DNA from 2 places in the Paeniglutamicibacter kerguelensis genome. Region 1 is predicted to be linked to the other one. Evidence: riboswitches for the same ligand, from Rfam matches in the RefSeq annotation. Region 1 holds a riboswitch; the other holds the start of a gene.
What was found. A riboswitch is a leader RNA that binds a small molecule or an ion and turns the genes downstream of it on or off. The one in region 1 is predicted to bind cyclic di-AMP.

Region 1 (3,401 bases):
CTTGAAGCCGTCCGTACCGGGCCAATGAGTCCCCGGGGCGAACCGCGTGTGAAGCGGCGGGGGTGCTTGGGTGACAAATCGCAGGGGAAGCGGCGGGTAGAGTGGTGGGCGTAGTAATTCCGTGTATAACCAACCCGTGCAGGAGCGGCAGACGTGTCAGACCTGATCGATACCACCGAAATGTATTTGCGCACCATTTTGGAGCTCGAAGAGGAAGAAATCACGGCGCTCCGTGCGCGCATCGCCGAGCGACTGGGGCATTCGGGTCCCACCGTTTCGCAGACCATCGCCCGCATGGAACGCGACGGCCTGGTTGTCGTGACAACCGACCGCCACCTCGAACTCACGGCACGGGGCCGCGAACTGGCCACGGGCGTGATGCGCAAGCACCGTTTGGCAGAGCGGCTGCTGGCCGATGTGATCGGTTTGGAATGGGAATACGTCCACGACGAAGCCTGCCGCTGGGAGCACGTCATGAGCGAGCGCGTCGAGCAGCGGCTATACAAGTTGCTGGGCCAGCCCGCGTCCTCTCCCTACGGAAACCCCATCCCCGGACTCGAAGCCCTGGGCGGCCCCGAACTGGCCGAAATCTCGGTAGGTGTCCAAAATCTCGATTCGGCCCTTTCCGACGGAAACACGGGTCCAGTGCGCGTGGAGCGGTTGGCCGAGTCCATCCAGGTGGAACCCGAGCTCCTGGTGCAGCTCGATGAGGGCGGAATTCGCCCGGGTGCCCTAGTCACGCTGGAACGCGCGGACGACTATGTGCTGGTTCGCGTCCAGGGCATAGAAGGAGCGCTGGAGCTTCCGACCGAGGTCAGCGCCCATGTGTTTGTCAGGCGCTTGGACAGATAACGGAATTGTAACTTTGGACTAAAGCCCGGTAGGGTTTCTAGTTGTGTCATATTTTCGTGACTCAATCCAGATCCGATTCGCATAACCTTACCGGCGGATTCTGGACTAAGACTTACCGGTAGGGGCGGAGGACCCATTTCAACCGTTTCATGGTTTTGAACCATGGATCTTGGGGTGAAGTTGAGTCCGCCACGGTGGGCTCGGCCGAGTTGATCTCATGACTCGAATCCGACAGCTAACTTCGCAGGCGATACATGAGAGGTTGTCATTTGACACAGCAGCACAATTCCGGCCGTCGCCGTGCGTCCGGGCCGGTTGATGCTTCGCCTGCCGAAGGCACATTGGAACGTATTGTCGACTCCGAATTGACCGACGAAGCACCATCCCGCCGCAGCGGTCGACGCTCCCTGCAGGTGGTTCCCGAGCTTTCCGAGGCGACTCCGGCAAGCTACGTCGGCCGTCGATTTGAAGCCAGCCTGCGCTACGGCGCAGCCCCCGACGCCGCGGCCATTGCCGCCACCGAGCGCGTCGAAGAGTCGACTCCCTTGGCGCCAGAGCTCTACGCCCAGGTCGAGTCCGAAGAACTCAACAACGTACTGCGGTTCGCACCGCGTCCCAACCGCTCGCGCCTTGGCTTCACGCACAAGATCGCCGCAGTTGCAGCCGTTTCCGGACTGGCGCTGGCCGCGGCTAGCCCGTCGCAGGAAGCCGACGAGCTCCCCTCGGGCGAAGCCCGCGTGGCACAGTCGGTCGTCGTGGACGTTCAGGCCCCTGCCTCTGAGGACGTCAAGATCGAGCGTGCCTCGGTGACGAGCAAGTTCACCAAGGAAGACAAGCTGGCCACCGTGATGACCGCCGCCGGCGGCGACGTCTCGAAGATCCAGACCAGCGGGGCCTTGGCCAAACCGCTGGATACCGTCCGACTGACTTCCGGCTTCGGGCACCGCAAGAACCCGACGGGCCCCGGCTACATGAGCCACAACGGACTTGATTTCGGCGCCACGTGCGGCACTCCCGTGAAGGCTGTTGCGGCAGGCACTGTCGTGCAGTCCGAATGGGCGGGCCACTCGGGCCAGCGCGTGGAGATCGACCACGGCAACGGCTTGCACACCAGTTACAACCACAACTCGGCCCGCAAGGTCACCGTGGGCCAGAAGGTCGAGCGGGGCGATGTTGTTTCGCTCGTAGGCACGACCGGCAATTCCACGGGCTGCCACCTGCACCTCGAGGTCATCGTTAACGGCAAGTGGGTCAACCCAGCGGGTTGGTTATAACGAACAATGTCACCATTCCGTGACCAGAATGTGACATTCACACTTGTTTCATATATTGTAGAAATGTAGTCGGCGCTCAAGCCCGACTACCGCCATGAGGAGTGCCGAGCACTGCCGCCGCATGGTGTCCGTTCAAAAAACGCATGGCAGTGGCGGGGGACCCAATTTTTGGCTTCTGAACTTAGGAAGCCTTGGGGTTAAGCAACCCGGAACCGCAAGGTGCCGGATTGCCGAGTGACTCCCACTCGAACCCGACAGCTCACCTCGTAGGCATCAGGAGAGGCAATAACAACGTGACTACACGTCAAGCACTTGGTCGCCACCGCGCGACTCCGGTTCGGACGAACCCACTTGAATCCATCTCGAAGGCAGTTGCCTCGAACGCTGGGTCGGTCGGTCGTCAAGCAGCAGTAATCGCAGCAGCATCCGGCCTGGTTCTGACCCTGGGTGTCCCGGGTCAGGGCGCGGCAACCCGCGATGTATCCTCTACCCCCGTCGAAGGTCTCTCGGCAGAGCGTGTAGCGGTCAAGGCCGTTTCGGTCTCCGCATCCAAGGTCAAGGACCTGGACATCGAGCGTGCGGCATTCACTTCCAAGCCGGCTCCGGTCGTCGTGGCAGTGGCCAACACGGTTACGACTCGCGACAACAACGCGGCTCCGGTGACCCGCGCAACGGCAAACCGCGCCTCGGCTGACGCCTTTGCGCCGACGACCCGCTCCAACCGCGGCGGGGCCGTGAGCACCGCAGTGGCTCCCAAGAGCGCCTCGATCAAGACCTCAAGCCTCTCCGGCATTGCTGCAACGGCAGCCCAGTACACCGGCGTTCCCTACGTCTGGGGCGGCAACACCCCATCGGGCTGGGACTGCTCCGGCTTCGTGAAGTACGTATACGCCAAGCACGGCATCGACATCGCCCGCGGCACCTCCGCGATCCGCGCCTCCGGCCAGTTCGTGCGCACCAGCAGCCCGAAAGCCGGCGATCTGGTCTTCCAGAACGGTGGCGGCCACGTAGGTATCTACCTCGGCGGCGGAAAGATGGTTGGCGCACAGAACCCGACCGTCGACACGATCGTTCACGACGTGAGCCGCAACCCGCTTTACGGCTACTACACCCTGGCCAAGTAAGCAGCATTCTTTCAAAAGCCCCGCTGAATCCACAAGGATGCAGCGGGGCTTTTGCGTTGCCCGGACAAAATTGAATGATACCCCCAGAGGGTATACTGTGGATCGTGTGAAGAAGCCGTCCAGACCAGTCATTCGCCGGGCGTTGCCGCCC
Region 2 (3,401 bases), 1.4 Mb from region 1:
AGATTGTCTCGCAAACTACATCTCGCCAATCCGACACAGACCAGGGCGACCCATTTGCCGATCCCCATCGAGCCACTCCCCCGCCAAGAAACGGCAGCGACGGAGGCGAAGGCAACCGCCGGGCGGCGTTCCCTTCACATCGGTGGTTCTCGCCATCACGACTCCCGGCACGGGGCCGCTCAGGTGCACTGCGTGTTGTTCCCGACCAGCACCGACTTCAACAGGTGGATCGGCGGTTCACGCTGGGACTGGTTCCCTAGGCCGCGTCGGGGTTTGCCAGTGCCGAGCGAACGGCCGGCACGTCGATCTTGAGCTCCGCCAGGAGGACGGCGGCGGGATCCGGCGCGTGGAGGTCCAGGACAGCACCGAGGAGGTGTCGCGCTTCGAGGCTTCGAGAGTGCTCGCTCACCGCACGGCCCAGGGCATCCCGCATCAGGTCCTTGGCACCCGAGTTGAACGGCGTACGTTTCGTTCCGCTGATGGGCGCCCAGCCCGCTTGCCCGCCTCGCAGATCAACGCCGATGGCCCGGAGGGCGGTTGAGTCGAGGGCTTCGGAGGAGGCCCGGGCCGCCTCGAGACTTGCGCCCAGCATTCCGGCGATTCCCGGGTCGTGCAGGAGGCCAAGGAGCAGGTGGTCCGTCCCGATTCGGCGGTCGCCTCGGCCCTGCGCTTCCGCGACGGCGTGGACGACCGCCGTCCGTGCGTCCTGGGCAAATCTTTCAAACATCGCTCGCGCCGTTCTTTGCGTACTTCGCGTGGACCGACTGCCGGGATACGCCCAGTGCGTCTCCGATCTGCTCCCAGGACCAGCCGGCTTCCCGTGCCGCCTTGACGTGCGTGGCCTCGACGCGTTCGGCAAGTCGCCGCAGGGCGCCGACCGCGCGAAGTCCGGTGGCGGGATCCGCCTCGCGAAGCCGCCGGGTAAGATCTTCTTCCATCATGCCGTCAGTTTAGGCTGACACCTTCAGGGTGTCAACATAGACTGACAAAAGGCATCGCTCGTTCAACTTCCGGGAAAGCCGGCCACGGGGACGCCGTCGCGCATGCCGAACGGCTTGTGGGACACCCAAAGAAGATCGGACCGCTGAGACAATCTTCGGAGAAGTCCTGCCACGCCGAATTTCGACCCCCACGTCATAATAACGGACCCTGGAGCCCACAGGAGGGCCCTAACGGGTGCATCGCGCACGTGGACGTGAACTGCTACGTGAGGTGCGAGCGTGCCTGTGGCCCCACGCTGATGGGCCGGCCCGCGATGGCCCTGTCCATCAACAAGGGCTGCGCCCCGGCCACAGGATCCCGTTGAGGAAGAACACCCAACCCAGGAGGGCATTGTGGGTCTTTACCCAACGAACCTGCCGCATTACCCGCAACCGGTTGGGGGCGTGGTGAGTCACAGTGGGCGATCTTGGCCCGTCGACCAACTTGGGCAGGAGCATCCGCACCGCAACAGACTCCGGGCACCGTATTCTTAATCACGTTTAAGGTGCCGTCCCAGGGGGAACGCCCGGCCAAAACCATCCAGATGGAACCCGATCTGCTGGTGCGGCTCGATGAGGTCGGCATCCGCCCGGGGCCCTAGTCACCCTCGAAAGGGCCTGCGAATCCTTGGTCGTGAGGGTGCGTGGATCGAAGGGTGGCGGTGCTTCCGACCGAAGTCGGCGCCCGCGTGTTTGTCCGCCGCATGGATTGATAACGGAATTGTAACTTTTGCATACGCCCCCGTAGGGTTTTGCGTCAGGTTGCACTCACGCACCCCAGCCCCGATCCGGTTCGCACAACCCTACCGGCGGATCGCGGAGCAAGAATTCCCGGTAGGGGCGGAGGACCCAATCAACCGTTCCTGGTCTTGGACCATGGATCTTGGGGTGAAGCTGAGTCCGCCTTGGCGGGCTCGGCCGAGTTGATCTCATGACTCGAATCCGACAGCTAACTTCGCAGGCGATACATGAGAGGTAAACACTTGACCCAGCAGCACAATTCCGGGCGCCGCCGCGCGCCCGGACCCGTTGATGCTTTGCCTGCCAACGGTTCAGTAGAGCAGATCGTGGACACCGCACTGAGCAGCGAAAAAGCATCCCGACGTTCCGGTCGACGCGCACTGAGCACGGTCCCGGATTCCGTCAAGGCTCCGAGTGCCACGCAGTACACTGGCCGCCACTTTGTGGCAGACCTGCGCTATGGGGCGTCCCCGGCCACGGCATCCATCGCCGCCACCGAAATCCCTCCCGCACCAGTTGCACAGCCCGTGCCGCTGGCGATGCCTGCCGAAGTCGACGATCTGGACAACGTCCTGAAGTTCGCGCCCCGGACCCAGCGCCCTCGACTTGGGTTGGCGCACAAGCTCGCCGCCGTCGCCGCCGTGTCTGGCCTGGCATTCGCCGCCGCCGCCCCCACGCAGGAAGCGGAGGAAGTTGTCCCGGAGCCCCAGCGCGTCGCCCAGACCGCTGTCGCAGATGTCAGGGCCCCGGCCAACGACAAGATCACGATCGATCGCGCCTCGGTGACCAGCAAGTACATTAAGGAAAAGAAGGCGGCAACTGTCACGACCGCTGCCGGCGGAAAAGTCACCAAGAAAGCCAAGCCGGCAACCGCCACGACCGCTGCCGGAGGAAAAGCCACCAGTCTCGCCGCAGGCGGAGCCCTGGCACAGCCGGTTGACAACATACGGTTGACGTCGCGCTTCGGCCACCGCAAGAACCCGACCGGACCCGGCTTCATGAATCACAACGGCCTGGACTACGCCGTTCCCATGGGAACGCCCATCAAGGCCAGCGCCGCCGGCACCGTGGTGCAGTCCGAATGGGCCGGGCACTCCGGCTACCGCGTCAAGATCGATCACGGCAACGGGCTGGAAACCAGCTACAACCACAACTCGGCCCTCAAGGTGTCCGTGGGGCAAAAGGTCAAGCGCGGCGCAGTCGTCTCGCTTGCCGGCAGCACGGGCAACTCCACGGGGCCGCATCTGCACCTCGAGGTCATCGTCAACGGCAAGTGGGTTAACCCCGAGGGCTGGCTATAACGACTGTCCTCATTCCGTATTTAACTGTCAGATTTTTGGTGACCGGGTGTCGCGGCGGGGATCCTCTACGGCTACAGGACCAACCGTCTAGACCTCGGGGTCAGCCGCGCCAGCGCTCCAGATCTTTTTTCTGCTGCTCCAGCTCGGGCTCATCCCCGAAGAAATCGATGAGGATGTCCAATGCCTCCAACGCCCGAACGCGCCCGGTTTCATCGATCTGCCCCGTAAGGCGAAGCAGGGTGAAGGCGGCTGCAGCGACGAAAGTAGCGTCCTCGTACCATTCCTCCGCCGTTGGGGATTCTCCCCATCCACCGGTTGCGGGGGCCTCGACGATTTCCAAAACATCCGCAACCGTGGAACCACTGGTCAGCTCGGCGCG

Region 2: it holds a riboswitch for cyclic di-AMP, as region 1 does, so the genes downstream of both, JOF47_RS06785 (M23 family metallopeptidase) here and JOF47_RS00390 (M23 family metallopeptidase) in region 1, are expected to answer to the same signal.

Annotation. Positions count from the first base shown of each region.
Region 1 covers NZ_JAGIOF010000001.1:85,616-89,016, forward strand. The annotation lists gene JOF47_RS00385 (iron-dependent transcriptional repressor DtxR) at 154-852, shown strand; cyclic di-AMP (ydaO/yuaA leader) riboswitch at 934-1,118, shown strand; gene JOF47_RS00390 (M23 family metallopeptidase) at 1,194-2,126, shown strand; cyclic di-AMP (ydaO/yuaA leader) riboswitch at 2,254-2,413, shown strand; gene JOF47_RS00395 (C40 family peptidase) at 2,420-3,250, shown strand.
Region 2 covers NZ_JAGIOF010000001.1:1,508,721-1,512,121, reverse strand. The annotation lists gene JOF47_RS06795 (Clp protease N-terminal domain-containing protein) at 257-727, opposite strand; gene JOF47_RS06790 (helix-turn-helix domain-containing protein) at 720-941, opposite strand; cyclic di-AMP (ydaO/yuaA leader) riboswitch at 1,786-1,960, shown strand; gene JOF47_RS06785 (M23 family metallopeptidase) at 1,964-3,022, shown strand; gene JOF47_RS06780 (hypothetical protein) at 3,123-3,401, opposite strand, start outside.